4 regions of the Phyllobacterium sp. A18/5-2 genome follow, and region 3 is predicted to be linked to each of the others. Evidence: predicted binding sites of a transcription regulator. Region 3 holds the regulator's gene; each other region holds the start of a gene.
The links. The regulator PhoB, encoded in region 3, activates phosphate uptake and scavenging genes when phosphate is short. The targets are predictions, from matches to a motif close to TGTCATNNANCTGTCAT.
Positions count from the first base shown of each region.

Region 1 (8,135 bases), 1.1 Mb from region 3:
GATCTTGGCGGTCAGCCGGATTCTGGTCGCTATTTCTCCTGACAAGAGCTTCACCGCGATCGCTATCGAAAATGAGCGGGATGAAGAGGTAAATGACGGTGAAGTACCGCAGCTGCCTTCGGGGAACCTCAAGATCTTGTCGTTGAAGGATGGGGTGCCGGAATGCGCGAGCATGAAGACGGTTGACCTCACGGGTCTCTCCGGGATTGCCCCGGAAGACGCTGAGCCGGAATTCGTCTCGATCAACAAGAACAATCAGATCGCCGTCACGCTGCAGGAAAACAACCACATCGCAATTATCGATGCGGCCAGTGGCAAGATTGTCAACCATTTCCCAGCGGGCACGGTCGATCTCGACAGGATTGATGTGAAGAACGATGGCGCTCTCAAGTTTGACGGCAGTCTGAAGGGCGTTCCTCGTGAGCCGGACACCATCAAATGGCTCGACAATGATCGCTTTGTTGTCGCCAATGAAGGTGACTACAAGGGCGGTTCGCGCAGCTTCACCATTTTCTCCAAGGATGGCAAGGTTCTCTATGAATCCGGACCGTCGCTTGAGTACAAGATGGCCGAAGCCGGACATTACCCGGACAAGCGCAACAAGAAAGGCGTTGAGCTGGAAGGAGCCGAAGTCGGCAGGTTCGGCGATACGAACTATCTCTTCGTTGCCAGCGAGCGTGCTTCCCTTGTCGGTGTATACAAGGATACGGGAGCAGAGCCGGAATTCGTTCAACTGCTGCCTTCAGGCATTGCGCCAGAAGGCGTTCTTGCCATTCCTTCGCGCAACCTCCTGGTGACAGCCAATGAAGTGGATCTCATCAAGGATGGCGGCGTGCGCTCGCATGTCATGATCTATGAGTTGAAGGACCAGAAGCCTAATTATCCGCAGATCGTTTCAGGCCTGAAGGATGACGGGACGCCGCTCGGTTGGGGCGCTCTTTCTGGGCTGGCCGGAGATCCGAAGGAAGCCGGCAAGCTCTATGCTGTGTCTGACTCCATCTATTATTCGGCGCCGGCGATCTACACGATTGACGCCAAACAGACCCCGGCGAAGATCAGCGGTGCGCTGATGGTCAAGCGTGGCGGCCAGCCCGCCCAGAAGCTGGATCTGGAAGGAATCACCACCGACGGGCAGGGCGGGTTCTGGCTGGCCAATGAAGGCGATCAGGCCAAACTCGTGCCGCATGCGATCCTCAATGTGAACGAGAAGGGTGAAATCAAAAAAGAAATCGCGCTTCCCGACGAATTGCTGACCGGGCAGATCCGCTACGGCCTCGAAGGTATCACGCGTGTCGGTGAAGGCGACGACGCGACCCTGTGGATGGCAATCCAGCGCGAGTGGAAGGATGACGAGAAGGGTTTCGTCAAACTCCTGAGCTACAATGTCAAAGACAAGGCATGGGGTGCTGTTTCCTACCCTCTCGACACGACCGCGAATGGCTGGGTCGGCCTGTCGGAAATCACCGCGCATGACGGCCAGCTCTATATCATCGAACGCGATAACCAGATCGGCGAGCGGGCTGTCAACAAGCGGCTCTATCGCGTGGCGCTCGATGGCTTGAAACCCGCCAGGATCGGCGAGAAACTGCCGGTGGTCCAGAAGACGCTCGCGCATGATTTCATCGGCGATCTGAAGTCGGCCAATGGCTACGTTCCCGAGAAACTTGAAGGCTTCACCGTCGATGCGGATGGTTATGGCTACGCAGTGACGGACAATGATGGCGTCGATGATTCATCCGGCGAAACGATCTTCGTCGGCATCGGCAAGGTTCAGGCCACGAATTGAAACCAGCGCTTGAAACGCAAAGGCCGCGCCGGCGCGCGGTCTTTGGCATTTTTAGCTCACATCGAGCACGATCTTGCCAATGTTCTGGCCGTCTTCCATCCGTTCATGCGCGCGCCAAGCCTCATGCAGCGGGTAGACCATGTCGATCACAGGTGCAACACGGCGCTCGACCAGCAGCGGCCAGACCTTCCGCTCCAGTTCGCGGGCGATGCCTGCCTTGAAGTCAACGGACCGGACGCGCAGGGTTGAACCAGTATGGGTAAGGCGCTTGACCATCAGTTTTGAAACATCGGTGGGCGCCTTGGCGCCGTTCAGGAAGGCAATCTGGACAATGCGGCCATCGACGGCCGCTGCATCGTAGTTGCGCTCGATATAGTCGCCGCCGACCATATCAAGAATCAGGTCCACACCCTTGCCGCCAGTCGCGTCTTCTACCGCTTCGACAAAATCCTCGTGGCGGTAATTGACCGCACGGTTCGCGCCAAGCTTGACGCAGGCTTCGCATTTCTCATCCGAACCCGCCGTGGTGATGACGTAGGCTCCGAAAGCGCTGGCAAGCTGGATGGCGGTGGTGCCAATCCCGGAGGAGCCGCCATGGACGAGGAAGGTTTCGCCGTTCTGCAAGCCGCCGCGCTCAAATACATTGTGCCAGACGGTAAAGTAGGTTTCCGGAATCGCCGCAGCCTCAATGAAGCCGTAACCAGCGGGGATTGGCAGCGCATTGGTTTCATGCACATTGCAGTATTGCGCATATCCGCCGCCTGAAACCAATGCTGTGACGCGCTCGCCAATACGGAAGCGCGTAACACCTTCGCCGATGGCAACGACATCACCGGCGATTTCCAGACCGGGAATATCGGAGGCACCGGCCGGTGGCGGATAATGACCTTGCCTCTGCAACACATCTGGCCGATTGACGCCGGCCGCGCGGACCTGGATCAAAAGCTCGCCCGTTTCTGGTTCGGGGACACCACGTTTCCCCGCCTTGAGCACCAGAGGTCCGCCTGGCTGCGTGATCTCGATCGCCGTCATTGTCGTTGGAATTTTATCGGCCATAGGATCCACCTCAATATTGATTCGCCAGAATAATTTGCAATTCCAAGCAGTTGGGCTGTATTCTCGCACTCTAGAGCGACAAGTGGAGGAAATGATGTCACTTTTCGATGAAGAGCCAAGGCGCAAAATCATTCACGATATTGGCCAGGACCTGTCGCTATTGTCAGTTGCGGAGCTTGACGAGCGAATCACGCTCCTGCGTGCCGAAATAACGCGGCTCGAAGAGGAACGCTCCCGCAAGGGTGACAGTAAGGTTGCGGCCGAGGCGTTGTTCCGCTGAGACAACAAAAGTTATGCGGATGTCATCAAGTTTCCGCATTACTGCATGACACGAACTCACCGCCTGCACGATCCTGTGCGGGTCCACTTCCGATTCGCTTGAAGGGTTTGCCGTGTTCCGTTCGTTCATTCAGGTCTTCGCACTCCTCTGCGGCACGTCCTTTCTCGTCATGGCATCGGGTTTGCATGGTTTGCTACTGCCGTTGAGGGGTGGAGCGGAGGGCTTCTCGACGACGTCCCTGGGGCTTCTGGGTACGGCCTGGGCTGGTGGCTTTATCACCTCCTGCCTGCTGGCGCCGCGTCTCGTCCGCCGTGTCGGTCACGTGCGCGCATTCAGCGCTTTTGCGTCAATCGCAGCGATCGTCGCGCTGATGACCGGTATACTGGTCGAGATCGACTGCCTGGATCGTGCTGCGCGCCTTGACCGGCTTCGCCATGGCCGGATCCTACATGGTGATCGAAAGCTGGCTCAACGAGCGCGCGACGAACGCCAATCGCGGCCAGATATTCGGGCTCTACATGGTTGTGAATTTCGCATCGATAACTGTCGGGCAAATGATGATCGGCTTCGGTGACGTGCATACGGGGACGTTCTTCATGATGTCCGGTATCCTTTTCTGTCTGGCGCTTATCCCGACAGCAATTTCCACTGCGAGCAGTCCAAAACCCCTGACCGAAGTGCAGCTTGACCTCAGGGCGCTCTATCGCAATTCCCCCGTCGCTTTCCTCGGCTGTATCCTGATTGGCGTTGCCAATGGTGCTTTCGGTACACTTGGTGCGGTCTATGGCGCGGCAACCGGCATATCGACGACGGAAATTGCCCTGATGATGAGCGCCTCCGTCATGGGCGGTGCGCTGATGCAGATTCCGGTCGGCCGGATGTCGGACCGCACGGATCGACGCTATGTGCTTGCCATGGTTGGTGGCGCCGCCGCTGTGATAGGCCTGTTGATTTTCCTGATTGCGCCGCGCCATGCCTATGTCATTCTGGCCATGACCGCGGTCTATGGCGGCCTTGCCTACACGCTCTATCCCGTGGCGGTCGCCCATGCGAACGATTTTTCCGACTCGGAAAACTTTGTCAAAGTCACAAGCGGGCTTCTGCTGCTTTATGGCTTTGGCACGATGATCGGCCCGATCCTTGGAGCCTGGGCCATGGAGCGCATTACGCCGGAAGGGCTTTTTGCAGTAACGGCCCTGGCCCACGCCTCGATCATGACCCACGCGATCATCCGCTCGCGCATGCGGGCACCGGTGCCCATTGAGCTGAGGGATAACTTTCAGACGGTCGGTGCCGAGCGCGTAACACCCGAGGGTGTCAGGCTGGATCCGCGGGCCGAAAACTTGCCCGAGTGAGCGGTTGGATTAGGCCCGATACGAAATTCGTTGACATTCCTGCCGGTTTAAAATGACTATCCTTCATGGTCGAAACGGATGCCTTTGCAGCAATTTCTGATCCGAACCGCCGCTATCTCCTGGAGGAGCTTCGACGCGGGCCAAAAACCGTGAACGAACTGGCGACAGGCCTGCCAATTTCCCGCCCCGCAGTTTCCCAGCACCTCAAGGCACTTCTCGATGCGCAGCTGGTAACGGTCAAATCCGAAGGCACACGCCGGATCTATGCAGTCGACGCCAACGGTTTTTTCCACCTGAACCTGTGGCTGGACCAGTTCTGGAATGAATAGAGCAAATTTTGCTCTGGCCGCTCTGTAGGCGACGAAAAAACCCGGCCCGTCATCAGCGTGAGGGCCGGGCTTTTTTGTAACTGCCAGCACGATGCTTTCAAGCTATCGAGTGGAATTTCGCGGTATGGTCCTTATCGTGATTAATGATGGGTGACGACTGATTTGAGCTTTTCGATTTGCTCCTTGAGCATAAGCTTGCGACGTTTCATATCGCTGATCTTCAGGTCGTCGGAGGCGGGACTTAACAGCGCGTCGGAAATTTCCTTTTCGAGCGCCCCATGCTTACGTTCAAGCGTTTCAAGATGAGACTCAATGGCCATCCGGCTTCTCCCTTGGTTGGTTTTCCCTACTCACGCTCTGCCTGCCAGGTGGCAAGTTTATGACAGAGCCGTGACACTCTGCCACCACTTTAAGCAATTGTCGAATTTGTTTCGTAGGATTTTCTTGTTTCTTAAAATATGATATGGCGACGTGCTGGTAAGGGGTTGCGTTGCCCTGGACCAAACACTGGATTCTGAACTATTGCCGCATGCGCCTCTTTCGCGCAGGGTAAGCAGTAGCACTTTAAATTTGCGTATAGTCCTTTCCAAAAACCGGCTGCGGTTTTAGAATTATGCGCGGCAAAAATTACCGGGAATCACTGCATGTCCGACCAGGATCAGGCTGACATTAGATTGGCAGTCGCAAGATTGAAACAAGAGCATCTGGATTTTGATGCCGCCATACAAGCAATGATCCAGGTGGGCTGCGACCAGCTTCGTATCCAGCGAATGAAAAAGAAAAAGCTGCTGATCAAAGACAAGCTCATTGAGCTTGAAGACAAGATCATTCCCGATATCATCGCCTGATTTCTCAAGAGGTTTCTCACCTGGCTCGCAGCTTGCGGAGCTCCGGGTTTTCCTTTAATGCCCCCATCTCGATAGAGGATGCTCAATGGCAGACAAACGCGCTGACGTCGCAATCATCATGGGAAGCCAGTCCGATTGGACGACCATGCGCCATGCTGCCGAAACGCTGGATGCCCTCGGCATCTCCCACGACGATCGTATCGTTTCCGCGCACAGAACTCCCGACAGGCTGGTGGATTTCGCCAAGGGCGCGCGCAAAGCGGGATTTAAGGTCATCATCGCCGGCGCCGGTGGCGCAGCGCATCTGCCTGGTATGGCCGCAGCGATGACGCCTTTGCCAGTCTTCGGTGTGCCTGTGGAATCAAAAGCGCTTTCGGGGCAGGATTCGCTTCTGTCGATCGTGCAGATGCCAGCCGGCATTCCTGTGGGCACTCTGGCGATTGGCCGGGCAGGAGCCGTCAATGCCGCCTTGTTGTCGGCAGCGGTTCTGGCGCTCAATGATGATGCCCTGGCGAAGCGGCTCGATGATTTCCGGCAGGCGCAGAGCGATAAGGTCGCGATGAGACCTTCTGACGAGGCGTGAAGATGATTTCCCCAGGGTCAACAATTGGAATTATCGGCGGGGGCCAGCTCGGCCGTATGCTCGCCATGGCGGCGGCGCGGCTTGGATACAGGACAGTCATTCTGGAGCCGCAGGAAGATTGCCCCGCGGCGCAAGTTGCGAGCGAGCACATTGTGGCGGCCTATGACGATCCGAATGCACTTGAGCAACTTGCCGAGCTTAGCGATGTCGTCACCTATGAATTCGAGAATGTTCCGGTGGATTCGGTAGAGATGCTCAATGAAAGCAAGGCGGTTTTTCCTCCGCCCGAGGCTTTAAAGGTCTCGCAGGATCGGGTAGCCGAGAAGCGCTTCCTCAATAAGGCAGGCATCCAGACTGCACAGTGGCGCATCGTCGAGAATGAAGGGGATCTCAAGGCGGCGCTCCTTGCCTTTGATGGCAAAGGCATCCTGAAGACGCGGCGTTTCGGCTATGACGGCAAGGGTCAGATCAAGTTTACGGGCGCAAAGGGGGAAAGCGCGAAATCCGGTTTCGCCGCAATTGGCAGCGTACCTTCTATCCTCGAAGCACTGGTTGATTTTACCCGCGAAATTTCAGTGATCGCCGCGCGTGATGAGGACGGCAATATCAAGGTCTACGACATTGCGGAGAACGTCCACAAGGACGGTATTCTCGCCACATCTTCCGTGCCCGTCTCTGTTTCCTCGACAATTGCCGGCTTGGCCGCCGATTCGGCGCGCAAGCTGCTGGACGGGCTGAATTATGTCGGCGTTGTCGGCATGGAGTTCTTCGTGCTTGCCAACGGGACATTGCTTGCCAATGAATTTGCGCCGCGCGTGCACAATTCGGGCCACTGGACTGAAGCGGCCTGTGCCGTATCGCAATTCGAACAGCACATAAGGGCGATTGCCGGCCTGCCGCTCGGCGATACGAGGCGTCATTCCGATTGCGTCATGGAAAATCTGATCGGCGATGACATCGGCAGGGTGCCAATGCTTCTACAGGAAACCGGGGCTGTCGTGCATCTTTATGGTAAGGCTGAAGCGCGCTCCGGCCGCAAGATGGGACATGTGACGCGGATCACGAAAAGACTGTAACGACGAATAAATGCGTGATTCTGCTCTGAATCACGCGATGAATCGTAAGCCGGGTGTTGACAATGCGGGTAATCCTTGGCTATTTCCCCGCAACGTGTTTCCGGCGCGCTTTACAGGCGCGCTTTTTATTGGTGCCCGGTTTCGGGCGTAAAGATACCGGTGCTGAAATGAAGATCAAGAATTCCCTCAAGGCCCTGAAGGCCCGTCATCGTGACAACCAGCTGGTCCGTCGCAAGGGCCGGATTTACATCATCAACAAGACCGCCCCACGCTTTAAAGCGCGCCAGGGCTGATCGTATCCGTCTCACGGTTATTTGCATTTGACGTTTCGCTGATACGGACTACCATCCGTGTCATGCGGAGCGTTTTTGTATTTTCGATTGGAACTTTACTGGCGGGTTTGCCTGTGCCCGCAATGGCGCAGGCGCAGACGCCCATCGAGCAGCAGGCAGCCTTGCCCAATCAAACGCTCGCGCAAAAGCGCTCGGCGCGGCTTGATGATCTGTTTGCATCTCTCAAGCGCGAGAGCAATGAGGTGAAGGCTGCGCGCATCGCCTCGCTCATCCAGATGCAATGGCAGAATTCCGGTAGCGCGACCGTCGACCTGATGATGGGCTGGGCTGCCAAGGCCATGGAAGACAAGAAGTATCCCGTTGCCCTCGACTTTCTCGACCAGGTGGTCGTGATGAAGCCGGACTATGCGGAAGGGTGGAACCGGCGGGCGACCTTGCATTTCATGATGAATGATTACGGCCGGTCCATGGCCGACATCCAGAAGACCCTCGCGCTGGAGCCACGGCATTTCGGGGCGATGGCGGGTAT
Region 1 covers NZ_CP104966.1:1,026,885-1,035,019, reverse strand. The annotation lists partial or broken gene N8E89_RS05195 (esterase-like activity of phytase family protein) at 1-1,786, shown strand, start outside; gene N8E89_RS05190 (NAD(P)H-quinone oxidoreductase) at 1,838-2,842, opposite strand; gene N8E89_RS05185 (DUF1192 domain-containing protein) at 2,937-3,122, shown strand; partial or broken gene N8E89_RS05180 (MFS transporter) at 3,292-4,477, shown strand; gene N8E89_RS05175 (ArsR/SmtB family transcription factor) at 4,543-4,806, shown strand; gene N8E89_RS05170 (YdcH family protein) at 4,947-5,126, opposite strand; gene N8E89_RS05165 (YdcH family protein) at 5,451-5,654, shown strand; gene purE (5-(carboxyamino)imidazole ribonucleotide mutase) at 5,740-6,237, shown strand; gene N8E89_RS05155 (5-(carboxyamino)imidazole ribonucleotide synthase) at 6,240-7,313, shown strand; gene ykgO (type B 50S ribosomal protein L36) at 7,481-7,606, shown strand; gene N8E89_RS05145 (tetratricopeptide repeat protein) at 7,669-8,135, shown strand, end outside.
Region 1: N8E89_RS05170 (YdcH family protein) is a predicted target of PhoB. The motif match lies at 5,186-5,202, and genes of this name have one in related genera.

Region 2 (8,135 bases), 1.4 Mb from region 3:
GCGCCAGCAAATGCCGCCCCTGCGCCATGATCAGAAGGTCGAGCGAGCCATCGTCTCGGTCTGCCTGAAACAAACGGTCGAGACCAAGCAGCGTTGCTAGCAGGGCACCGATCCAAAGCATCGCGGCGCCAATGCGGGCGAGCAGTTTCAGGTCAGGACCAACGCCGAAAGGAACAACGGCGATTACCGCGAGGAAGAACAGGATGCCGACCAGCGCGCCGCCACCGGCGCGCAACCCCAACCGGATATCCCGCAGGAACAAGGCTCCCATTATACAACCGCCCCCAACGATAATTCTCTTGCACCGTCGAGGCCAAGTGGCAGATGCGTGGCGGCAACGATGATCCCGCCCTCATTGAGATGGGATTGCATCAATCGGGCAAATTGCAATTCTGATGCCTTGTCCAAGCCCGCTGTCGGTTCATCGAGCAGCCACACCGGACGATCGCTGATCAGAAGGCGAGCGATACTGGCGCGTCGTTTTTGGCCGGTGGAAAGATAGCCGAACGGCAGATGGCCGATATCGCCGAGGCTCACAAATTCGAGTGCCTCTTCAATGGAATGCTGGCCTGTCCCGTTGAACTCCTGCCAGAAGCGCAGGTTTTCGTTGATGCTCAAAACCGGTTTCATGGCATTGAGATGGCCGAGATAATGCGAGGCCGCAACGAGACCCTCGTATGCGTCGGGCGCGCCCTCAAGGCGAAGCGTGCCGTCGGCTTGTAGCAGCAGCCCGGCGATGATCTCGCAGCAGGGTGGATTTGCCGGCGCCGTTGGGCCCGGTAACAAGCAAGGCTTCACCGGCGGAGACGGTGAAATCGAGCCCGGAAAACAATCGCTCTCCGCCCCGCTCCCCGCCCAAGTTTTCAGCGATTAACCGCATCAATAGTCCGCTTTTTACGTGTCCCCAAATACCGCACGATCATTTCGACGCAGCATGCATTTTTGACCAATGTCGGTCTGGCACAGATCGACGAAAAACTCTATATAGCTGTCAACCATGCCAGCGGTCGGTGTGGAAACCATTTTTGGCCGATCTCGATACCGGTGCCGTTTTGGACACCTGTTGCGGGACGGACAGCGGAAATGACTGCACCCGCACCTTAGCGCGTCCTTGAAACGCGGCAAAGGCGTTCGTCCCGGGTTAGGCCTCAGCATAAGGACGAACGCAAAATGTCACAGATTGACAGTTTCAAATGCCGTAAAACCCTCATCGTGGGGGACAAGGAATATGTCTATTACAGTCTGACCGAAGCCGAGAAGAACGGCTTGGAAGGCATCTCCAAGCTGCCCTTCTCGATGAAAATCCTTCTCGAAAACCTGCTTCGCTTTGAAGACAACCGCTCGGTTTTCAGGAAAGACATTGAAAGCGCTCGCCAGATGGCTCGTTGACCGCGGCAGTGCCGGCGCAGAAATCGCCTATCGTCCCGCCCGCGTCCTGATGCAGGACTTTACCGGTGTTCCAGCAGTCGTGGATCTCGCAGCGATGCGCGACGCCATGGTCAATCTCGGCGGCGATCCCGAGAAGATCAACCCGCTCGTTCCGGTCGACCTCGTCATAGACCATTCCGTCATCGTCGATGAGTTTGGCAATCCACAGGCATTCAAGCGCAACGTCGACCTCGAATATGAGCGCAATGGCGAGCGCTACCGCTTTCTGAAGTGGGGCCAGCAGGCATTCAAGAACTTCCGCGTCGTCCCGCCCGGCACCGGTATCTGCCATCAGGTTAATCTCGAATATCTGGCCCAAGCCGTATGGACCAAAGAAGAAGACGGCGTCACGGTCGCCTATCCAGACACCTGCGTGGGCACAGACTCGCACACGACAATGGTCAATGGACTTGGTGTTCTTGGCTGGGGTGTTGGTGGTATCGAAGCTGAGGCTTCCATGCTTGGCCAGCCCGTTTCCATGCTTCTGCCGGAAGTTATCGGTTTCCGCCTGACCGGCAAGGTCAAGGAAGGCGTGACGGCGACTGATCTGGTTCTCACCGTGGTGCAGATGCTGCGCAAGAAGGGCGTCGTCGGCAAGTTCGTGGAGTTCTTCGGCCCCGGCCTGGAAAGCATGACGCTGGCCGATCGCGCCACCATCGGCAATATGGGTCCGGAATATGGCGCGACCTGCGGCTTCTTCCCAATCGACCGCGAAACCATCAACTACATGCACATGTCCGGTCGGGACGAAGACCGCCTGGCCCTCGTCGAGGCCTATTCGAAGGCGCAAGGCATGTGGCGTGAACCAAATTCGGCCGATCCGGTTTTCACGGACACGCTGGAACTGGACCTCGGCACTGTCGTTCCGTCCATGGCCGGACCGAAGCGTCCGGAGGGCCGTATTGCTCTTGAGGGCATTGCATCGGGCTTCCATGAATCGCTGCAGAAGGAATACAAGAAGACCACGCAGCTCGACGCCCGATATGCAGTCGAAGGCGAGAACTACGATCTCGGCCATGGCGATGTCGCTATCGCCGCCATCACCTCCTGCACCAACACCTCGAACCCAAGTGTGCTTATTGCGGCTGGTCTTCTTGCCCGCAATGCCGTCGCGAAGGGTTTGAAATCCAAGCCGTGGGTCAAGACATCGCTCGCGCCCGGCTCGCAGGTTGTTGCCGCCTACCTCGAGAATGCCGGCCTGCAGAAGGAACTCGACAAGCTCGGCTTCAATCTCGTCGGTTTCGGTTGCACCACCTGCATCGGCAATTCCGGTCCTTTGCCGGCGCCGATCTCTAAGACCATCAATGACAAGGGCCTGATCGCTGCCGCCGTGCTGTCGGGCAACCGCAACTTCGAAGGCCGTGTGTCGCCCGATGTGCAGGCGAACTACCTGGCTTCACCCCCGCTCGTGGTTGCCTACGCGCTGGCCGGTACCGTCACCAAGGATTTGACCACCGAGCCACTTGGTGAAGATCAGAACGGCAACGCGGTATTCCTCAAGGATATCTGGCCGTCTTCGCATGAGATCCAGGAATTCATCACCAAGAACGTAACCCGCAAGCTGTTTTCGGCCAAATATGCGGACGTGTTCAAGGGCGACGAGAACTGGCAGGCGGTCAAAGTGCCAGCTGGTCAGACTTATGCCTGGGACGACCAATCGACCTATGTGCAGAACCCGCCCTATTTCGTTGGTATGGGCAAGACGCCCGGCAAGGTCGACGACATCAAGGGAGCCCGTATCCTTGGTCTGTTCGGCGACAAGATCACCACCGACCACATCTCGCCGGCCGGTTCAATCAAGGCGGCCTCGCCGGCTGGCAAGTACCTCACCGACCACGGCGTTGCTCCACTCGACTTCAACCAGTACGGCACACGTCGCGGCAATCATGAAGTAATGATGCGGGGCACATTCGCCAATATCCGCATACGCAACCACATGCTCGGCGAGAATGGGCGCGAAGGCGGCTATACGTTCCACTATCCTTCCAAGGAAGAGATGCCGATCTACGACGCGGCCATGCAATACCGCACCGAGAACGTGCCCCTGGTGATCTTTGCCGGTGTGGAATACGGCAATGGCTCGTCACGCGACTGGGCAGCCAAGGGCACCAACCTGCTGGGTGTTCGCGCGGTAATTGCCCAGTCCTTTGAGCGCATCCACCGTTCGAACCTGGTCGGCATGGGTATTGTGCCATTCGTTCTCGAAGACGGCACAAGTTGGCAATCGCTGGGTCTGAAAGGTGACGAAATCGTCTCCATCGAAGGTCTTGCCGCGATCCAGCCGCGTCAGAAGACATTTGCCACGGTGACCTATGCCGATGGCAGCGTCAAAAAGGTTCCGTTGATCTGTCGCATCGATACGATCGACGAACTCGAGTATCTGAAGAACGGCGGCATTTTGCAGTACGTGCTGCGCGATCTCGCTGCATAAACGGCAAACTTTGCGAATAATCGAAGGCCGCCGGACAACCCCGGCGGCCTTTTGATTGGGCTGGCAGTAGAAACGTGATCGAATTCACCTCAAAGTGACTTCCTCTTGAAACCACCGGCTCCTATCAATCATCTCGCAATCATTTTGTCCGACAACAACCCCGTTCAAACTGGGAAGAAAATAGAACCCGTGCCCTTGCCCACTTTGTCCAGACGTATCTTGATCGGTGCTCCGCTTTTGGCGGCTGCCGTATATGTGCTGCCCGTCTGTGCCCAGGACGTTGGCAAAAAACCGGATGGTGTCGTTGAACTCTATACCTCGCAGGGTTGTGGATCGTGTCCTCCAGCTGACGCGGTGCTGAAGGAACTTGCCACGGAAGGCAAGGTCGTAGCACTCGCGTTTCACGTTGATTATTGGGACTACCGTGGTTGGACCGACAACCTTGCTCTGCCAGAAAACACCGATCGCCAGAACGCCTACCGCACGGCTCTGGGTCTAAACGGGATCTATACTCCTCAGGTAATTCTGAATGGCCGCGAACACATGAACGGTCAGGATGGACGGAAGATTCGCAGACGCATCGCGGAAATGCGGGACACACCAAGCGGCCTGATTGTCCCTGTCTCGATAGAGAAAGCAGCGCCTGATCGCTTGCTGATAGATATTGGCTCGGGTCCCAGCGCGACAAACCCCGTTCGGGTTTTGCTCGCCTACTTCAACCGGGAAAGCATCGTTGCAATTCCGGATGGCGAGAATGTCGGGCGCAAGGTCAGTTATGCCAACAGCGTGCGAGCGATGGAAACAGTTGGCATGTGGGACGGCAAGGCTCAAAAGATCGAAATTCCTTTGAGCGAACTCGCCAGCAAAAAGGCCACGGGGTGCGCCGTGCTTCTTCAGGAGATGCTTGGCGAAGGTAAACCAGGACCGATCATCGGCGCATCGATCATGGCTGCAAAGCCTTAGTTCCGATGTGTCCGTTCCAACAAAAACAGGCCGGATAAATCCGGCCTGAGATATTGGGGCATGTTGCCTTTCAGGGAGACTGATTGGTTCGGCCCAAACAACCCGTTGGGCGGGGGGCTTGGGGTATCGGACTGTCAAGACCGAACCGTCTCAGACAACATGTGAGGATGTTGGGTTTCGAATCGGGCGGCAATGCGAACAGAAAATGGCGAGAATGTGTCAGATCATCACCATTGGAAACAGGCCGTATTGCTTCGTGAGAACGCAGAGAAAGCAGTTCGTAACCGGCCGGAGATGACCACGAAATTGACTCCGGACTTGTAAATTTACGCAGATGAGGTCACCTTTACGTCATCCAGGTGTCACACGGCAATTTTCAGAGGCGGATGATTGATGGACAGCAATGCAGGTGGCGACGAATCGCAACATCAGGCAAAACTCGTTTCACTTGTCCGCACCAGCGAACTACCCGTCACCTTCAATCGGCGCGAGCTTGATCAAATCCTGCGAATATATGGGTTTATGGTTTCTGCGGGAGAATGGCGCGATTACGCCATCGACCATTTGATGGATCGTGCAGTGTTTTCGATTTTTCGCAGAACCAGCGAAGTTCCAATGTTTCGGGTAGAGAAGAACCCAAGGCTGGCACGCAAGCAAGGGCTCTACAGCGTCATAGCCGCTAGCGGCCTCATTCTCAAACGCGGACATGAACTCGACCGCGTTCTCAAAATATTCGACAAGAGTTTAAGCGTCGTACGCAGTTAAGTGCCCGCACTCCCTTCCAATGGTGGTCTGCCGGGCAGCGTTTGCGAACCACCGTTCATGTCGAGCTGCATCAGGACTGTATCCAGCCAGCGTCCGTGCTTGAAGCCTGAACCTTTGATGGTTCCTGAGTGTTTGAATCCGGCTCTGGCGTGCAGTCGCACAGAGGCAGAATTGTCGTGGCCATCACCGATCACGGCAATGAACTGACGAAACCCAAGGGCGGTACAGTCGACGACCAGTTGCCTCAGCAGTGCCTTGCCGAGACCCTTTCCCTTGGCTTCGGGTGCGATATAGATCGAGTCCTCAACCGTCCACCAATAGGCTGGCCTGGTCCTGAAATAACTTGCATAGGCATAGCCGATCACCGTCCCATCAAGTTCCCCAACGATATAAGGAAATCCGCCGGTCGTGATCGCGTGAAACCGCCGGGTCATCTCCTCCTGGTCAGGTGGGTCGATTTCGTAAGTCGCTGTTCCGTGGAGGACGGCATCGCGATAGATTTCGGTGATGGGGCCAAGATCGGCAGGCTGCGCCGGACGAATATGAATCTGGGACATGGAGTTTCACAAGCAGAGGATAATCTTGCCAATGTCATGCACGTCTTCGCCGCGAATTTGAAGAGGTGCCGTATCGAAAATGCCATCACTATGGCTGGGCAATTTGCCGATCAAAAGAAAAGGGCAGCGTTTCCGCTGCCCGATTCCCAGTTCACGTCACAATCGAATTATTCGCGGTTGCCCAGGAACTGCAGTAGGAACATGAACATGTTGATGAAGTCGAGGTAGAGCCGCAGCGCGCCCATGATCGCCTTGCGGCCATAGGTGTCCGAGGCATCGCCTTCGTAGTACATCTCCTTGATGTTCTGCGTGTCATAAGCGGTAAGACCCGCAAAGACCAGAACACCGATCGCGGAGATGGCGAACTGCAACGCGCTCGACGCAAGAAAAATATTGACTACAGAAGCAAGAATGATGCCGATCAGGCCCATGAACAGGAACGAGCCCATTCCGGATAGATCACGCTTTGTAGTGTAGCCATATAGCGACAACGCGCCGAACGATGCAGCCGTGATGAAGAACGTCTGAACAATGCTTCCGGATGTATAAACGAGGAAGATCGACGACAGCGAAGCACCAACAAGGGCTGCATAAACCCAGAAGGTAGTTTGAGCTGCCGATACCGACATCTTTTCGATACGAAAACTCAGGAAGAACACTGCGGCAAGCGGTGCGAGCATCACGAGCCATTTCAACGGCGATGTGTAGAAGACAACGCCGAAGCTGGTCAGCATCTTGCCGTTCGGCAGTGTCGCTGCGGCCAGAGAAGGATCATTCGTGGTCGTGAGATAAACGAGTGCAAGAGCAGCAAGACCGGTCACTGCAAGACCGATCCCCATCAGATTGTAGACTTTGAGCATGTAGCTGCGCAGACCCTGATCGATCCCCGCGTCCACACGCACTCCGGCCGATGTACGGGCCTGGATGTTGCGATAGTCAGCCATGATTAACCTCATTTGCTTCGTCCCGTCGGGTGTCGGGTTTATTCCCCAGGCGCCGCTGGCGGGACCCCAGCATGCCTTGGGACAAATTATGGGGATTCAGTGGCCTCATAACAAGACCTTATTCACTCAAGAATACGTGTATCGCGGCCAAAAGGCGATGAATTGCTCAAAAATTACACTTTTTTAACGATTTCAGAGGTTTCGCAGGACCGGAGCGGCCTTCTGACCGAGGATCTCGCCATGTACCCGCAAGTCCAAATCCGACGGTCAGAACCAGAGCCACAATCACTGTCATGACCGCGACTTCCGGCTGAAAATATGGCGGCAATGTCATAACCCGTACAATCACGTACCACGCCGCGACGCCACCCGCCATGAGCGCAAATATCGCCGTCGAAAGGCCAAGGAGCATGTATTCGAGCGTGAACGCTTTGATCAGCGTGCGTCTCGTCGCGCCCAGCGTTTTCAACACGACTGCGTCATGCACACGGGCCCGATTGCCCGCTGCTAGCGCACCGCCCAGTACAAGTATTGAGGCAATCAGCGCGACCGATGCAGCCGCACGGATCGCCACGGCCAATTGACCGACAAGTTCATTGGCGATGGTGATCGCGTCCTTGACGCGAACCGTCGTTACTGCAGGGAAGGTTCGGGTCACCTCGCGCATAACAGTTGCCTCCTCTTGTGGAGTCGAAGCACTATCTGTCAAAGTCGCCAGCCAGGCATGCGGTGCCCCTGCGAACGTATTGGGGGAAAATACCATGACGAAATTGATGGCCAGCGATTCCCATTGCAGTTGGCGCAAATTGGCGATGCGTGCGGTGACGTTTCGGCCAAGCACGTTCACCGTCACCGTATCGCCAATCTTGAGACCAAGATTACCAGCCTCTTCCGCCGAGAACGATACAAGCGGCTCGCCGGTATAGTTCGCCGGCCACCAACTGCCTTGCGTCAGCGCCGAATTTTCAGGAACGCTTTTGGCGTAGGTAATGCCACGATCGCCACGCAACACCCACGCGCCTTCGGGAGAAATGGTCATCTTGCTGA
Region 2 covers NZ_CP104966.1:1,276,641-1,284,775, forward strand. The annotation lists gene ccmB (heme exporter protein CcmB) at 1-271, opposite strand, end outside; partial or broken gene ccmA (heme ABC exporter ATP-binding protein CcmA) at 271-880, opposite strand; partial or broken gene acnA (aconitate hydratase AcnA) at 1,171-3,859, shown strand; gene N8E89_RS06405 (DUF1223 domain-containing protein) at 4,097-4,822, shown strand; gene N8E89_RS06410 (DUF2794 domain-containing protein) at 5,216-5,587, shown strand; gene N8E89_RS06415 (GNAT family N-acetyltransferase) at 5,584-6,144, opposite strand; gene N8E89_RS06420 (Bax inhibitor-1/YccA family protein) at 6,312-7,088, opposite strand; partial or broken gene N8E89_RS06425 (ABC transporter permease) at 7,281-8,135, opposite strand, start outside.
Region 2: N8E89_RS06410 (DUF2794 domain-containing protein) is a predicted target of PhoB. The motif match lies at 5,172-5,188, and genes of this name have one in related genera.

Region 3 (8,135 bases):
TGATCCTTTGTTTGCCACTCGGCGTCGGCGCGGCGATTTACCTGGAAGAGTTCGCGCCTAAAAACCGGATCACCGAAGTCATCGAAATCAACATCAACAATCTTGCGGCTGTTCCATCGATCGTCTTCGGTTTGCTCGGATTGGCAATGTTCCTGAACTTTTTCGGTCTCCCAAGATCCGCGCCGTTGGTAGGCGGTCTGGTGCTGGCCTTGCTTGTCCTGCCGACAATAATTATCGCCTCGCGCGCTGCCCTGAGAGCTGTTCCGCCATCCATCAAAGAAGCAGCCCTTGGTGTCGGAGCATCACACCAGCAGGCCATCTTCCACCACGTGTTGCCCTTGGCCATGCCAGGTATCATGACAGGCACCATCATCGGCATGGCGCATGCTCTCGGTGAAACCGCTCCGCTGTTGATGATCGGCATGGTTGCCTTCATCGTTGACATACCGGGAGGTATTACAGAAGCGTCGACGGTGCTTCCAGTTCAGATCTATCTATGGTCTGATCTTCCGGAAGTTGCCTTCCAGGCCAAAACAGCCGCCGCGATCCTGGTACTGCTGGCATTTCTCTTCATCATGAACGCTTCAGCGATCATGCTACGTCGACGCTTCGAACGTCGTTGGTAAACGAGGTATAAGGACATGAACATGCTCACTGAAGTTGATGTGGAAAAGAAATTGTACGGCACCCCTGATCAGACCAACATCAAGATGCGCGGTAAAAACGTATCCGTATTTTACGGCGCGAAGCAGGCCCTGTTCGATGTCAACCTTGACATCAGGGAAAAGGAAGTCACGGCATTGATCGGACCCTCGGGCTGCGGCAAGTCCACTTTCCTCCGCTGTTTGAACCGTATGAACGATACGATTTCGATCTGCCGCATTACGGGCGACATCACTCTCGACAATCGTGATATTTACGATCCGAAAATCGACGTCGTTCAGTTGCGTGCGCAAATCGGGATGGTGTTCCAGAAGCCTAATCCTTTTCCGAAATCCATCTATGAAAACGTTGCTTACGGCCCGCGGATTCATGGTCTGGTCAAGGGCAAGGGCCACCTCGATGAGATCGTTGAAAAAAGTCTGCAGCGAGCAGGGCTTTTCACTGAGGTCAAGGACCGCTTGCATGACTCGGGAACGAGCCTTTCCGGCGGCCAGCAGCAACGCCTGTGCATTGCCCGCGCCATCGCCGTTAGCCCCGAAGTCATCCTGATGGATGAGCCGTGCTCCGCGCTGGATCCAATTGCCACTGCCAAGGTGGAGGAATTGATCGACGAACTGCGCGAGAACTACACGATCGTCATCGTTACGCATTCGATGCAGCAGGCCGCCCGCGTTTCGCAGCGGACAGCGATGTTCCATCTCGGCAATCTGGTTGAGGTGGGCGACACGGAAATGATGTTCACCAGCCCGTCGGAAAAGCGGACGCAGGACTATATTACCGGGCGCTTTGGTTGATCCCTGAAACGAGGACATGGACATGACAGAACATACAGCACAGCACACCGTCCGTTCCTACGACGAAGAACTGAAGTTCCTGGCGCACAAGATCGCGGAGATGGGCGGTCATGCAGAGCGTATGGTTGAACAGGCGGTTACGGCCATGGTCAATTCCGACAACGCGCTGGCACAGCGCGTGATTTCGGACGATCTTATTCTTGATGCTGGCCAGCGCGAGATTGACGAAAAAGCCATTACCATCATCGGCAAGCGCCAACCAATGGCGATTGATCTGCGTGAAGTGATAGGCACGATCCGCATTTCCTCCGATCTCGAACGCATCGGCGACCTTGGCAAGAACATCGCCAAGCGCGTCGTTGCCGTTACCGACACCCGCCAGACATTGTCGGTCTATCGCGGCTTGCAAACCATTGCGGAACTGGCACTGACGCAGCTGAAGGACGTGCTCGACGCCTACGCGACGCGCTCGGTACAGCAGGTAAACATTGTGCGCGAGCGGGATGACGAAATCGATGCGCTGTATACTTCGCTTTTTCGCGAGCTCCTGACATATATGATGGAGGATCCGCGCAATATCTCGGCCTGCACGCATCTTCTGTTCTGCGCCAAGAATATCGAGCGGATTGGCGACCATGCGACCAACATTGCCGAGACGGTATATTACATCGTCACTGGCTCGCAACTGCCGGCCGAGCGGCCGAAGGAAGACCAGACCCACAGCATCGTTGTCGATGAAGCCAGACAACCGTAATCCAGGATAAATGAGCCATGGCGATAGCCCCCAAAATCACCGTTGTGGAGGACGAGGAAGCTTTGAGCGTTCTTCTCCGGTACAATCTTGAAGCTGAAGGCTATGTTGTTGAGACAATCACGCGCGGCGATGAAGCGGAAATTGCCTTGCGGGAAAAGGTGCCGGACCTTCTAATCCTCGACTGGATGCTGCCCGGCCTTTCGGGAATCGAGCTCTGCCGGCGCCTCCGCGCACGTCGCGAAACGGAAATCCTGCCGATCATCATGCTGACGGCGCGCGGCGAGGAGAGTGAACGTGTCCGGGGGCTCTCTACGGGAGCCGACGATTACATGGTCAAGCCATTTTCGACGCCGGAACTTCTTGCTCGGATCAAATCCATGTTGCGGCGGGTCAATCCGAGCCTGTTGTCGCATGTGCTGAGCTTTGGTGACCTGAAGCTGGACCGCGAACAACACCGGGTATTCCGCAAGGAACGCGAATTGAAGCTTGGGCCGACTGAATTCCGCCTCCTGGAATTCCTGATGCAGTCTCCGGGACGCGTGTTCTCTCGTGGCCAGCTGCTCGACAATGTGTGGGGCGCTGATATCTATGTCGATGACCGAACCGTTGACGTGCATGTCGGCCGCTTGCGCAAGGCTATCAATATTGGCCGCTCGATCGATCCGATCCGGACTGTGCGCGGCGCTGGCTATTCTTTTGGTTGACGAAACTTTTTGTCACGTCCGTTGATCCAGTGGCCCGCGAATGGTGCTGCCAGTCCCACCTGCCAATAGCGCAACAGAAAACACGCCTGCCTTCCGAGGGAGGCCGCGATTTCATGCGGGTAAGCAAATTCCGCGGAATCCTCGCCCCCAGGTCGCGGCCGTGATCGAACTCAAGGCCGATGCCCGCCTGACTTTCGAGGTAAGTACACCGGACACACCCATGCAAGGCTTTGATGTGAACACGCTGGCGCTTGAACCTGATCGCTTTGTGCTCAATCTCGCCGCGCGCTCCGCCATTTGCAAGCCGAGGCATCAAGTGGCGATGCGGACCTGATGCGGTAGGCGGCGCGCTACTGGAGCGTTTTGGTGCCGAGACATTGAGTCTTCGATCCTGCAGGACTTCCCCTTCCGGACAGCGTATCGAAAAACGAGGTCAAGCCGAAGAGCGCCATTTGAAGGGACTCGTTTGGGATGCAACGCCACCACGGTCACCAATCGATATATCTTTATGGCGTTCAAGCGATGTGGTTTTACGCCAGCCATTACCAACCTCCCGATGCACCAAAAGCAGTTAGCGCAACGGACTCCATAGGGAGCTCTTCCAAGCCTTGAGTTCATGGAGGAAGACCTGCAGTTTCGCCGGCAAATAGCGTCGTGTCGGGTAGACGGCGTGCACGAAAATTTCTGGCGATGACCAGTCTGGCAGAAGACGAACGAGTTTGCCTTGTCGGATACGTTCGTCGCAATAGGTTGACGGCAGCAGGCCGATCCCATGCCCAAGATAGGTAAAAGCACTTATCGAATGGAAGTCCCTGCTTGATAAGGGTCCGGACACATGCAGTTTTACCGATTTGCGTCCGTTGACCAAATGCCATTCCGCCTCGTTGTTGCGGCCGTTGAGCAGAATGCACTGATGGTCTTTCAAATCCTCCGGTTTCACGGGGGGCGACCGGCCTTCGAGATAGCCTGGAGTAGCGACGACGTAGCGGACGCTCTTCCCTATTGTCTGGGTTACAATTGTCGAGATCCCGAAGTTCACCGAAACGAATGCCGACGTCAACGTTCTCTGCAATCAGATCGAGGAATAGGTTCGTGACGAAAAGGTCGACCTGTATCCGTGGGTACGTTTTCAGGAACGCGGAGAGAAAATCATAAAATGGCTCTTGACCCATGATCACCGGAACAGAGATTTTCAGCAGGCCTTCCGGCTCTTTCTGCGTCTGTGTCAGAACCCGCTCCGCGTCAAACAAGTGACTGAGGGGTTCGCCGCATTGATTGTAGTAGGCACGGCCCTGGAGGGTGAGCGTCAGCTTGCGGGTCGTTCGCTGCAGCAATGTGACACCGAGCTGATCTTCGAGTGCGGAGACTTTCCGGCTGACAGTAGACACTGGCATCCCGAGCGCGTGCGCGGCCCGGCTGAAGCTTTGGAATTGCGCAACCTTCACGAAAACCGCGATGTCATTGAGATCGACCATGCATTTGATTTTTGCATAAATGGAAAAAAGATTCCAGATATTTCCATCTAATCGCGGAATAGAACGTCAGCCATATTCATTGGGAGCAAGCACAATGCTGCGCAATCCAATGGAGATCAAAATGCAAACACGAAAGACTGTTGTCATTACGGGAGCCTCGCAAGGTATCGGAGCAGGCCTCGTTAACGCCTTCGTCGATCGCGGCTACAATGTTGTCGCGACATCTCGCCAGGTCAGTGCTTCCGATGCTTTTCGAGCCTCAAGTCAGCTGGCGCTGGTCGATGGTGATATCGGCGATCCTGAAACGGCAACAAAAGTGGCAGAAACCGCCATGGACCGGTTCGGGACGATCGATGCTCTCGTAAACAACGCCGGTATTTTCTTCACCAAGCCATTCCTTGATTATACAGTGGCCGACTTCAAAAGATTGTCCTCGACAAATCTCGAAGGCTTCATCCACCTCACCCAGCTTGTTGTGAAACAAATGCTGGCGCAGAAGTCCGGCGGCAGTATCGTCAGCATCACGACGCCGCTAATCGATCATCCGATCGCTGGCCTCACCGCTTCGGTCCCGATGATGACCAAGGGCGGAGTCGACGCGATCTCCAAAAATCTCGCGATGGAATATGCGAGGGATGGGATCCGGGTCAACACAGTCGCTCCCGGCGTGGTCGACACGCCCTTGCACAGGGACAATCCGAAGGAATTCCTGAGGACGCTGTCGCCGATGGCGAGTATTTCCAATGTCCAGGAAATTGTCGACGCAGTCGTTTTCCTGATCGAAGCGCCACATGTAACCGGGGAGGTGCTGCACGTTGACGGTGGCGCACATTTGGGGAAATGGTAGACTATGCGAAAGCGCCCGTGGCCGGCGCAGAAGCGCGGCTGCAGGAGCTCGGCATCACGCTTCCCCCGCCGCCGACACCGCTTGGTGCTTACGTCGAAGCGGTGACGATCGGCAACCTCGTCTACCTGAGCGGCATGTTGGCCGTCGCAGGTCGTGAAACTCCCTTCGTCGGACGCGTTGGCGTTGAACTCACGGTCGAGCAAGGCCGTCAGGCTGCCGAAGTGGCAAGCCTCAACGCTCTATCGGCGGTAAGAGAATATCTGGGCTCTCTCGACAAGGTCAGCAGGGTCGTAAAGCTTGGCGTTTACATCGCGACCGCGGGGGATTTCAGGGAGCATCCGATAGTAGCGGATGGAGCATCCGAGATGCTGGTCAACGTCTTTGGAGAGGAAAAGCTTTCTGGCCGGATCGTACTTGGCGTCGCGAGTCTGCCGCTCGGTCTGCCCATCGAGCTCGAACTCGTCCTGGAAGTCGATGCTTGAACGTTGCCAACAGTCCAGATGACCATTGCTATCCTAATATAAATCCGGATGCTCAAGCGCCCGGATTTATTCATGTCGTCTCTCTCTTGAATATTTCAACCGGTACGACGAAGTTACGGTCAATTCCCTTGGGACAAGGCCGCCGGTTTGATTAAATCGGCCGCCGCCAGCCAATACTCGCAGGTAAGATTGTCCCGCAGAGGGCTGCGGCTGCACGGTTAACAAAGGCGCAACGCTCAATCATCGCAAAGCCTGCCGGACATCCGGTATTCGCCAGAAAGGACGTTTGATTTCGACGAGTTGGCGGCGGGGGTCGCCAGCCTTCACTCTGTCGCGGATCAGTGCAACGAAGTCCGCTTTAACAGCCGGATCGGACAAGAAATAGCTGTGGCCGATGAAGCCGCCGCCTGAAAACTCGATGAAATCGACCAGCCTTCCCATCTGAGACCCTGCCCATTTGGACGCCGCCTGGCTCCTGTCTTTGGGAAGCCTGCCGACTGCGAGCTGCCCCAGCCGCAAGGCGCTGCCGAAGAGCAGTGTTGATGCCCTCAACGCCTTGTCGCTGGGAGACGAATAAACCGTGAGATGCATGGCGCCTTGAGGCGGGAACCTGCTTGGACTTGATTTGCTGCCGAAGGCAAGGTCTGGGTCCGATACCCACGCGAACAACTTGGAAGAAGCCACATCGAGATCAATATCGGGAGCGAAAAACACCGCGTTCGCGATCTTGTAGCGCTGCCAAAGCGAGGATCGGCTGACATAGGCTTCAATCGCGAGTTGCTGCACCACACTCGCGAGTACATCGGTTCCGCGGCTATGCGCCAGGAGGTGAAGCCGCTCGACACCCTTAGCTTCGGCGATGATGCGGATGGCTTTCTTGAAGTCCGCGACTGCAAACTCGCTCGACTCGCGGTCGATGTTGTAGCCAAAGAAAAAGCCGCCGGAGCCCCCGGCAGGCCATGTCAGGACAATGCAGGCAAACTGGTTCTGCAGCGACCGGCAAATCTCGCCTGTGGCGCGCGGCGTCGTCGAAGCTGTTGCCGTATCCGTGAATAAAAACCACGACTTCCTTACGATCGGCTGTTGCGAGACGACGAGCGACGTCGGCCTGCAGCGATGCGGCAGCCTGGTCATGGGCAGCGACTGCCCTCGGCGTGCGGTGTGGTCCGTTCGCGGTCGCCACGACGCCGTAAGGTGTCGCTGGAAACTGCCCGGTCCCGGAAATCGCGCCGACACGCAACTCACTTGTGGGAGAGTTGCGGGTCGGGGTGACCGACACCGATCCGAAGCTCAAGAACATGGCTCTTTCGGCACCGTAAGACAACGTGCTGTCCGATGCAGTTACAGGTGCCCGGTCGGTAACGTAGAGGAGGTCGAAGGCTCCAGAACTCTGGCGGGACCGAACGGTCGGGGTGTTTTGCAACGCCGGCGACGCAGTAACGGGCGGCGTTGCAACCTCCGCGCGCTGCGTGGCACAGCCGGCGAGGAAGACAAGCAAGAGGAGCCCTGACATTGCCCGACAAAAATTTATTCCGACCTATCCCATGCGTCCCCCATCCCGCTGCTTTCAAACGGACGAACCTTTGGTACCTCGGTTCCGGCGGCCGTTTTTCCAGTCGGAGCTCGTGCTCCTCCATGGCGTTGGTGCACCAATATCCAGTCGAGGATCGCTATATTTTCGGTAAGCGCATCGCCGCGTCGAAGCCGTGGCGGCTTGGCCGCAACAATGGGCGATTATGGGATCGAACGATATTATACGTGGGGCTATGTCCTACAGTGCCTTGAGGTAGGGAAGGTCATTGCATTGGTTGTCCAGTACAATCGCATGCTTGGTCAAAGACGTGATTTGTTGGGACCGGATATCCGTTGATGCCGGATTGTTCGCTACGTCAGCAGCGCTTTGCGTCGGGATTGAAAAACGGAACAGAGCCCCGCCGGCTGGATGATTGGCCGCAGTAATCGTCCCTCCGTGGGCGTTGACGATTGATTGGCAAATAGCCAGTCCTATGCCCAGCCCGCCTTCCTTGGTCGTGAAGAATCCATCGAAGATTTGCTCCATGTGATCGACGGGGATACCCATTCCAGTGTCCCTGATCGAGAAGGCGACATGATCGTTGCCGTCCAAACTGGTTTTGAGATAAATTTCGCGCCCCGTCTGAGGTGCCGGGTTCATGGCCTGGATGCTGTTGACGACCAAGTTGACTATAACTTGCTGCAATTGAATCCGATCACCATGCACGTGTGGAAGATTTGGCTCCAGGCTGGCCTTGATGACGACGTTTTTGTCTTCGGCCTCGTGGCTAAGAAAAACCAGGCATTGCTGAACGACATCATTGAAATCAAGCAAAGCATTGGTGGGTGCGCGCTTGCCGGCCATATCCTGGATCCGGCCAATTATTTCAGTGGCTCGCTGAGC
Region 3 covers NZ_CP104966.1:3,587,053-3,595,187, reverse strand. The annotation lists gene pstA (phosphate ABC transporter permease PstA) at 1-626, shown strand, start outside; gene pstB (phosphate ABC transporter ATP-binding protein PstB) at 642-1,457, shown strand; gene phoU (phosphate signaling complex protein PhoU) at 1,480-2,211, shown strand; gene phoB (phosphate regulon transcriptional regulator PhoB) at 2,229-2,915, shown strand; gene N8E89_RS17900 (hypothetical protein) at 3,076-3,249, shown strand; partial or broken gene N8E89_RS17895 (LysR family transcriptional regulator) at 3,487-4,390, opposite strand; gene N8E89_RS17890 (SDR family NAD(P)-dependent oxidoreductase) at 4,512-5,237, shown strand; gene N8E89_RS17885 (RidA family protein) at 5,231-5,719, shown strand; partial or broken gene N8E89_RS17880 (alpha/beta fold hydrolase) at 5,960-7,232, opposite strand; gene N8E89_RS17875 (sensor histidine kinase) at 7,491-8,135, opposite strand, start outside.

Region 4 (8,135 bases), 490 kb from region 3:
GTCATTTGCCCGGTCGATGTGATTGTTGGTGGCACCCCTTTGAAGCGCTTGGCGAGAATGCCAGCAAATGCATAGGAGAGGGTTGCACCGATTACAGCTATCTCCGCCCAAAGTGGTCCGCCCAAGCCGGTCAGAACGCCGGGTCCTATCATGACAACAAGTCCGAATATGCCCAGAAGAATCCCCGCCAGTTTGTTCACCGTGACCTTTTCGTCCACCGTCAAGACCGCAGCGACGACGACCGTCCAGATTGGTGTGGTGGCATTGAGGATGGATTCGACACCGGCGCCGAGCACCGTCTGGCCAATGAAGAGCAGCGAGAAGGGGATGACGTTCATGAGCAGTCCCAACCCGGCAAATTCAAGCGCATGCTGTTTGTAGTCCCAAAATCGGACGCCGCGGCTGAGCAGGTAGAGGTGCAGCGCCAATGCCGCTACCAATACGCGAAACAGAACGAGGGTCAGCGGCGGAACGACCTGGACCGCGACACGCGCAAAGAAGAAGGATCCACCCCAGATGGCGCCAAGCAAAAGCAATTGCAGCCAGGCAAAACCGGTCATGGCGAGGGGATTTGATGTCGTCGTTTCGGCCGTAGACACAATTACAATCCTTTAGGAAAAAATGCGGCTCAACAACCTACTTACCGTCTGAAAGATATAAAGCCACCCGATTCCTGCCGAAAGAAACCGACTTTCGTCTGTCATCCGTCCTTGATAAGAGTTTTCCATGACGCAGAACAAAACGATGCAACGATTCGCCTCGGCCCGTGAAGCAGCGCTCACCCTGCGGCCGGATCAGCCCGTTTATTGCTTTCGACCGCAAGTCCTGGTTGAGGACGCGCACCAGTTCAGACAAATGTTTCCGGGCGAGACGGCCTATGCGGTCAAGACCAACGGTGAACACCTCGTACTCGATACGCTGGCGCGCAATGGCATCAACATATTCGATGTTGCATCACCAGGGGAATTCGAAGCGGTGCGCAAGGTCGCTCCGAAAGCGCAGATGCTCTATATGCATCCGATCAAGGCGCAGTCCGATATACGCCTCGCTCTAGAAACCTATGGCATTCGCGTGATGGCCGTCGACCATGAGGACGAGATCGCCAAGGTGACACGCATCGTGCGGGCGCTGGACATCGATCCTGCCAGTGTTACCCTCTATGTACGGTTGCAAACCAAGGGGCATGCAGCCTACGAATTGTCCAAGAAGTTTGGTGCAGCTCCCGCTCACGCGGTCGAGCTTCTGCAGCGGGCGCATAAGATTGGCTACAACGTTGGCCTGTGTTTTCATGTGGGCAGCCAGATCGAGGACCCCGACACCTATGAGCGTGCGCTGAGTTCGGCAGACTGGGTGCGCAATCGTGCGGGTGTACCGCTGGCCGGCCTTGATGTCGGTGGTGGTTTTCCCGCCGAGTATGGGCATGACCCCAAGCGCAAGCATGTGGAAATGCCTTCGCTGGGTCAGCTGATGTCGCGGTTGCGCGGCGACATCAAGGAGTACGGCTTTGGCGATTTGCCGCTGGTGGCGGAGCCAGGACGCGTCATCGTCGCCAGAGCCTTCTCGCTTATCGTGCGCGTCCTGTTGCGCAAGGGCAGGCGGCTTTACATCAATGACGGTATCTGGGCATCGCTCTCGGATTCATGGACCGGCAAGATAACGCTGCCTGCACGCTTCATCCCCGATCCTGCCAAGAAGCACCGCAATGGCGATCCAAAGGCGATTGTGCCGTTCAAGGTTTGCGGGGCGACGTGCGACTCCGTCGATATCCTGTCGCGCCCGTTCTGGCTGCCGGAAACGGTCGACACGGGGGACTGGATCGAGATCGGTCATATCGGTGCCTATTCGCTATCGTTGCGCACCCGCTTCAACGGTTTCTATCCCGACACTTTTGTCGAGGTAGAGACACCATTCGACGCGGGCGATCGGCCCGAGGGTTTTGCCTCGCTCGAGACGATGGCCTACACAGAGCTTTAGAGCCTTTCATCAAAACGCGCCGTCGTGAATAGTGGCGAAATATATCTGTCACAAAAGGATTGTATCGACATCAATATTCTGAATTGAGAGATATATTGATGAGAATTGTTATTAATACTTTAGTCTTACTTATCTTTGCGGCAATGATTTCCGCATGTAACGGCAGTGATCCAGCCGCGCCAAAGAATGATGGATCCGACAGTACGTTTTCCGGCAAGAGCGAATTGCCGAACGTGACAGTCCTTCCACCAGCGGTTGCACCGTCAAACGAGACAGTCGTATTGCCACCGCAGACCACCACTGCACTGAAAGACCTCGGGCCGATCGTGTGGCCCTTGCCCTTGCCCGAAGCGCAGCCCACCGCCGCGCCACAGGCCGTACAGGTCGGTACCAGGCCTTACTATCTGGTCGATAGCATGAGCGATGGGCCATTGAAGACCAAGCTCAAATCCTGCGCTAACGGGCCTTTCAAACGGACGGATTTCGCCATCGCCCACCGCGGCGCGCCTTTGGAATTTCCCGTACACACAAAGGAAGGCTATGAGGCGGCCATCCGCATGGGTGCGGGCATCCTTGAGTGCGATGTGACCCTTACCAAGGACAAGCAGCTCGTTTGCCGTCATAGTCAATGTGATCTTGCTCAAACGACAGATGTCCTGTCCAACAAGGAGCTGGCGGCAAAATGCTCTGTGCCTTTCAAGCCTGCGGATGGCGCGAAAACGGCTTCTGTTTCCTGCTGCACATATGATTTTACCTTGGCTGAGTTCGAGACACTGAAGGGAAAACTGGCAGGGTCCAACCCCGATGCGACGAAACCAGGCGAATATCTGAAGAACGTAGCTGATTGGCGCACTGGTCTCTACACACGCGGCACCGTGATGAGCCACGCCCAATCGATTGCCTTGTTCGACGCGGCTGGTGTCAAGATGACCCCCGAGCTTAAGAAAATCACCCTGCCCCCAGGTTACACCCGCGACAATTTCAGGCAGCAGCTCGTCGACGAGTACAAGGCCGCCAAGATCGACCCGTCGAAGGTGAGCATACAATCCGACAATCTTGACGATGTGCTGTATCTGATCGCGCATGAACCGGAGTTCGGCAAGGGCGCGTCTTATCTCTGGTCACCATCGTCTACAGTTTCCGACGACAGGCTGGCAACCCTATACAGTCAAGGTATCAGGACCATATCGTCAGCCGTGGGAAATCTTTACGATACCGAGAAAACCACCAATAAGCTTATCCCATCAGCGGCAGCTACCAAGGCAAAGAAAGCCGGATTTGAGCTTGTCGGCTGGACGATGGAGCATGACGACGATGTCCCCGGTGAAAATGGTGATGATGTCTACGGTTTGATGGATGTGCTTGCCAACGACGTTGGCGTGAAGGGCGTGTTTTCAGATTGGGTGGGGACCACGAGCTATTATGCGAGCTGCATGGGTTTGAAGTAGGCCAGAAATGATTGTCGGCGGGGCGGTCGAGCCGAGGGGGTTTTTCCTCGTTCAAAATCAAAGCCCCTTGGAGCATTGCCGACGAAATATATCTGTCACAAAAGGATTGTATCGACATCAATATTCTGAATTGAGAGATATATTGATGAGAATTATTATTAATACTTTAGTTTTACTTATCTTTGCGGCAGTGATTTCCGCCTGCAACGGCAGTGATCCAGCCGCGCCAAAGAATAATGGATCCGACAGTACGTTTTCCGGCAAGAACGAATTGCCGAAGGTGACAGTCCTCCCACCAGCGGTTGCACCGTCAAACGAGACAGTCGTATTGCCGTCGTCAATCGTCGTTCAACTGCCCGATCTAAAGGGTGAGCAGTTGAAGGTGACAACCCTCCCTCAAGCGGTTTCGCCGTCAAACGAGACAGTCATAGCGCCTCCGGTGGCAGTTGATGGCCTAAAAGACCTCAGAAGTGATCTGGCGAAGCTGAACAAGACTCCACCAGCGGTTGCACCGTCAAACGAGACAGTCGTATTGCCGCCGCAGGCAACTACTGCACCAAAAGACCTTGGACCGATCGTGTGGCCTCTGCCATTGCCCGAAGCTCAGTCGGCCGCTACGCCTCAGGCCGTGCAGGTGGGCGTCAGGCCCTACTTTCTGGTCGATGACATGAGCGAGGGGGAGTTGAAGACCAAGCTCAAATCCTGTGCCGATGGTCCGTTCAAACGGACGGATTTTGCCATCGCCCATCGCGGCGCGCCTTTGCAGTTTCCCGAACATACCAAGGAGGGTTACCTGGCTGCAATCCGCATGGGTGCCGGCATTCTCGAATGCGATGTTACTTTCACCAAGGACAAACAACTCGTCTGCCGCCACGCGCAATGCGATCTTACTGATACAACGAATATTCAGGCCACAGCGCTCAAAGGCAAATGCACAGGCGGTAGATGCTGCACATCGGACATTACCCTTGCCGAATTCAAGACGCTTCGGGGAATGATGGAGGCACCTACAAAGGATTGGCGCACCGATCTTTATGCCAACCGGAGCGGCACCTTGATGTCCCATGCGGAGTCGATTGCGCTGTTCGATGCGGCGGGCGTCAAAATGACGCCGGAGCTGAAGAATATGGACAGGTCAATAGCAGGCTATAGTCTCGATGATTACAGACAGCAGGTTGTCGATGAGTACAAAGCGGCCAAGATCGATCCGTCCAGCGTGAGCATACAATCCTTCAATCTTCCTGACATACTCTATTGGATCAAGAATGAGCCGGAATTCGGCAAGGGCGCGTCTTATCTTATCAAGTTTCTTCCAGATCCGACCAGTCTTGCCGGCCTTTATGCACAAGGCGTCAGGACGATATCGTCCAGCCTGGATGGTCTTGCGCCATTAGTGGGTGAAAAATATGTCCCGACGGCAGCTGCTCTTGCCGCAAAGAAAGCCGGATTTGAGCTTGTCGGCTATACCATGGAGCGCGATGGAATGCCCGGCAATACGGGTGATATGACTTATGGAAGGATGGATGTGCTTGCCAAGGACGTTGGCGTGAAAGGCGTGTTTTCCGATTGGGTGGGGACGACAAGCTATTATGCCAGCTGCATGGGTTTGAAATAATATTCGTCAATAACTTCGCGGTGACGGAGGATCGTTGATCCTCCGTCATCACAAGACCGGGATCAAAGCTTGCCAAGGAGTTCCGGCGTTGGCCATGAATCGGCAGGCAGCCCAAGCCGAATCTGCTCCTCACGGACCGCATCACGCGTGAGAATGCCGAAAACGCCATCGATCTTGGGGCCCATATCGTGGCCGCGCGCCACAAGCTTGTTCTGCAATTCCTTCATCTGTTCCGGATTGAGACCAGGTTCAGGATTGGTCGGCTCCAGCGGACCGGCACCTGCCAGCCGCGTGGCGAAATAGGCTGCGGTGGTCGCGTAAATGATGGATTTGTTCCACTCGACGAAGATGTCGAAGTTCGCGTAAGACAGGAATGCCGGCCCCTTGCGGCCCATCGGCAGCAGCAGCGATGCATCGCCATCGTCGGGACCGAGCGGTCCCTTCATGCCGGTCACGCCCCATTCGGCCCATTTGGAGTGGGGCAGGCGATTGGTGCGGATGGCGTTTTCCCAAGGCAGTTCCTGTGTGAGCTTTACTTCCTCAAGCCATGGCTGGCCTTTGCGCCAGCCAAGATCGCGCATGACGCGTGCAGCGGTCATGATCGCGTCGGGGGCGCTGTGTTTCAGGTCGACCTTTTCATCGCCATCGCCATCGATACCGCGCTCCAGATAGTCCGAGGGCAGCATCTGCATCTGGCCGATCTCGCCGGCCCAGGCACCGGTCGTCTTGGCGTCCACGACACCGCTGTCGAAAAGCTTCAAGAGAGCAATCAACTGCGGCCGGAAGAGCTCGGGCCTGCGGCAATCGAAAGACAGGGTGAGGAGAGCATTGAGCGTGTCAAAATCGCCCTGGACAGCGCCGAAATCGGTTTCCAGCCCCCAGAATGCGGCGATAACTGGGCCGGGAATGCCATATTCGGCTTCGGCCCGGGCAAAGGTGTCGGCATATTTCTTGAGGTTTGCGGCGCCCTGCTTCAAGCGGTAGTCGGATACCATGCGCGATGAGAACGTCAGGAAGGTCTGGTTGAAAACGCCTTGGGCGCGGTCTCGCTCAAGCACCTTGTCGTCCATCGACGCTTTGAACAGTTCGCTAATGCCCTTGTCGGTGACCCCAGCGGCCTTTGCCTCATTGATCAGACCGTTGAACCATGGTTCAAGTTCCCCACCGCAAGCAGGCTTTGCGACTATCGGCTGCGGAGGTGCCACCTGATCAAGCGCATTGGCGGCGCTGGATATGACGAAAAGGCTGGCGGCAAGGGCAATCGATACTTTGTTCATCAGGGAATCTCGTTAATACGAGCGTACTTCAAGGTACGCGAAACTTTCCCTGCTAATGCACGAATATGCGAGGGAGGTGAAGTCAAAGAATTGAGAGAAAGGCAGGACGCCAACCTTTATCGCACTTTGTTGCGGACCAGCCACTGTTTCCAGGCGCTTTCGTTGCCCGCAAAAACATTGATATCCGCATCGCCGCGAATTCCGGGGACTGCCCCGGTTCCGGTATATTGCCAGAACGTCCAGGGATGGGGGCCATACCTCTCGTCGGGATGACCGGCGACGGAGCGCAGCCAGAACGGATAACCGTCAAGTTGCCGCAGATCATTGTCATCGAAGAAATCGATGGTGGTATAGATGATCGGGCGTTTGCCGTAGTGGCGCTCCAGAATATCCATGAAGGTGCGCATCTCACTGCGGACAATCGCGGCATTGGGCCTGAGCTTGCATGTAGGAGATGCCGCGTTCCACTCCATGTCGAGAACCGGCGGCAGCGCCCCCGGGTCGTTCGGCACGTGACTTATAAACCAGCGGGCCTGATCCTTTGCGCTCCGGCAGAAATAGTAAAAATGATATGCACCGCGCGGTATGCCAGCGGCCCGGGCAGCTGACCAGTTTTCGGCGAAGCGGTCATCAAAGCGGTCGCCGCCCTCCGTCGCCTTGATGAAGACGAAGGAAATTCGGTTTTGGCGAAGTGTCTGCCAATCGATCGTCGATTGATACTTGGAAACGTCGGTTCCATGGATCGGATAACGCCAGGGCGTCCTGCCATTCCATTCGTGCGGGTCACGGTCGCCAAAGCGCGGCGCGCTAACGTTGCCAGATGGCGCTGCTATCTGCTGGAGGGAAGAGGGCCGTTTCGCTTCCGAAAAGTCGTAATCAACTGTCGTGCAGCCGCAAAGTAGAAGAGTGAGCAAACCTGCTGCAAGACGTTTCATGAATTGTGGTCCGTATTTTTAGTCGTGGCGGGACATTGGGTGCATGCATACTGATGCGTCATTATGCTTAATAAATTGCGTGTGCCAGCTCATGGCTACAAACTTTTGTCCCAGATTTGTATCCATATGTATGTGCTACCAACATCGGTTATTCTTCACCAGCTTTACCAGACAGGGAGGAATGACGATGAAGACGATCATCCTAGCGGCGTTGTCCCTGGCAGGCTTGCCGTTCATGACGCCGTTGCATGCGCTCGACCTGAATGCGCCGATTGATCCTGCGCGCTGCCAGCACGCATTGGACCGCTTCGAACGAGCTCGGCATAACTTTGCTGCAGCGAAGTTCGCCCTGGACAGGGCGATTCAGCTGCTCGGTTCGGCGCGCTTTGCCAGCCGAGTCGGGATGAACATCGATCTGGCAAGCAGGCAAACCGATGTCGACGCCGCGCTTTCCCCATATATCGAATCGATTGGCCCGGCATATGGCGCCATTGAGCTTCTGAACGCCAATTGCAATGCCGATGCGGTCAAGCAGATGGTGCGAGTTCCGTCCAGTGCAAAATTCAAGGACAAAGTGGACGAGAATATCTCGAACCTCTTTGGTGCCGGCGCCGACAAACTCGCCGACGATCAAATGACCGACATCAAGCGATTGTTCGACTCCATGAAGGCGGAACGGAAATGAGTAGTCTCAACGTTTGCTGACCGACGGCTCCTTGGCTCGCTGCGATTTTTTGTTAGCTGCACGAATTCGTGACCCGTGTTAAGCGTGCGGATGTGATCGATCGGGGGAAACGGAATGATCCGAAGACTTGGCCTGCTGGTTCTGTTCGTTGGCTTGATCGGTCTGGCAAATGCTTTTCTCGCTTCCTGGGTGACAATCAAT
Region 4 covers NZ_CP104966.1:381,263-389,397, reverse strand. The annotation lists gene N8E89_RS01975 (DMT family transporter) at 1-560, opposite strand, end outside; gene N8E89_RS01970 (alanine racemase) at 745-1,974, shown strand; gene N8E89_RS01965 (glycerophosphodiester phosphodiesterase family protein) at 2,073-3,422, shown strand; gene N8E89_RS01960 (glycerophosphodiester phosphodiesterase family protein) at 3,568-5,037, shown strand; gene N8E89_RS01955 (lytic murein transglycosylase) at 5,100-6,314, opposite strand; gene N8E89_RS01950 (glycoside hydrolase family 25 protein) at 6,431-7,249, opposite strand; gene N8E89_RS01945 (hypothetical protein) at 7,293-7,934, shown strand; gene N8E89_RS01940 (alpha/beta hydrolase family protein) at 8,049-8,135, shown strand, end outside.
Region 4: N8E89_RS01960 (glycerophosphodiester phosphodiesterase family protein) is a predicted target of PhoB. The motif match lies at 3,505-3,521, and genes of this name have one in related genera.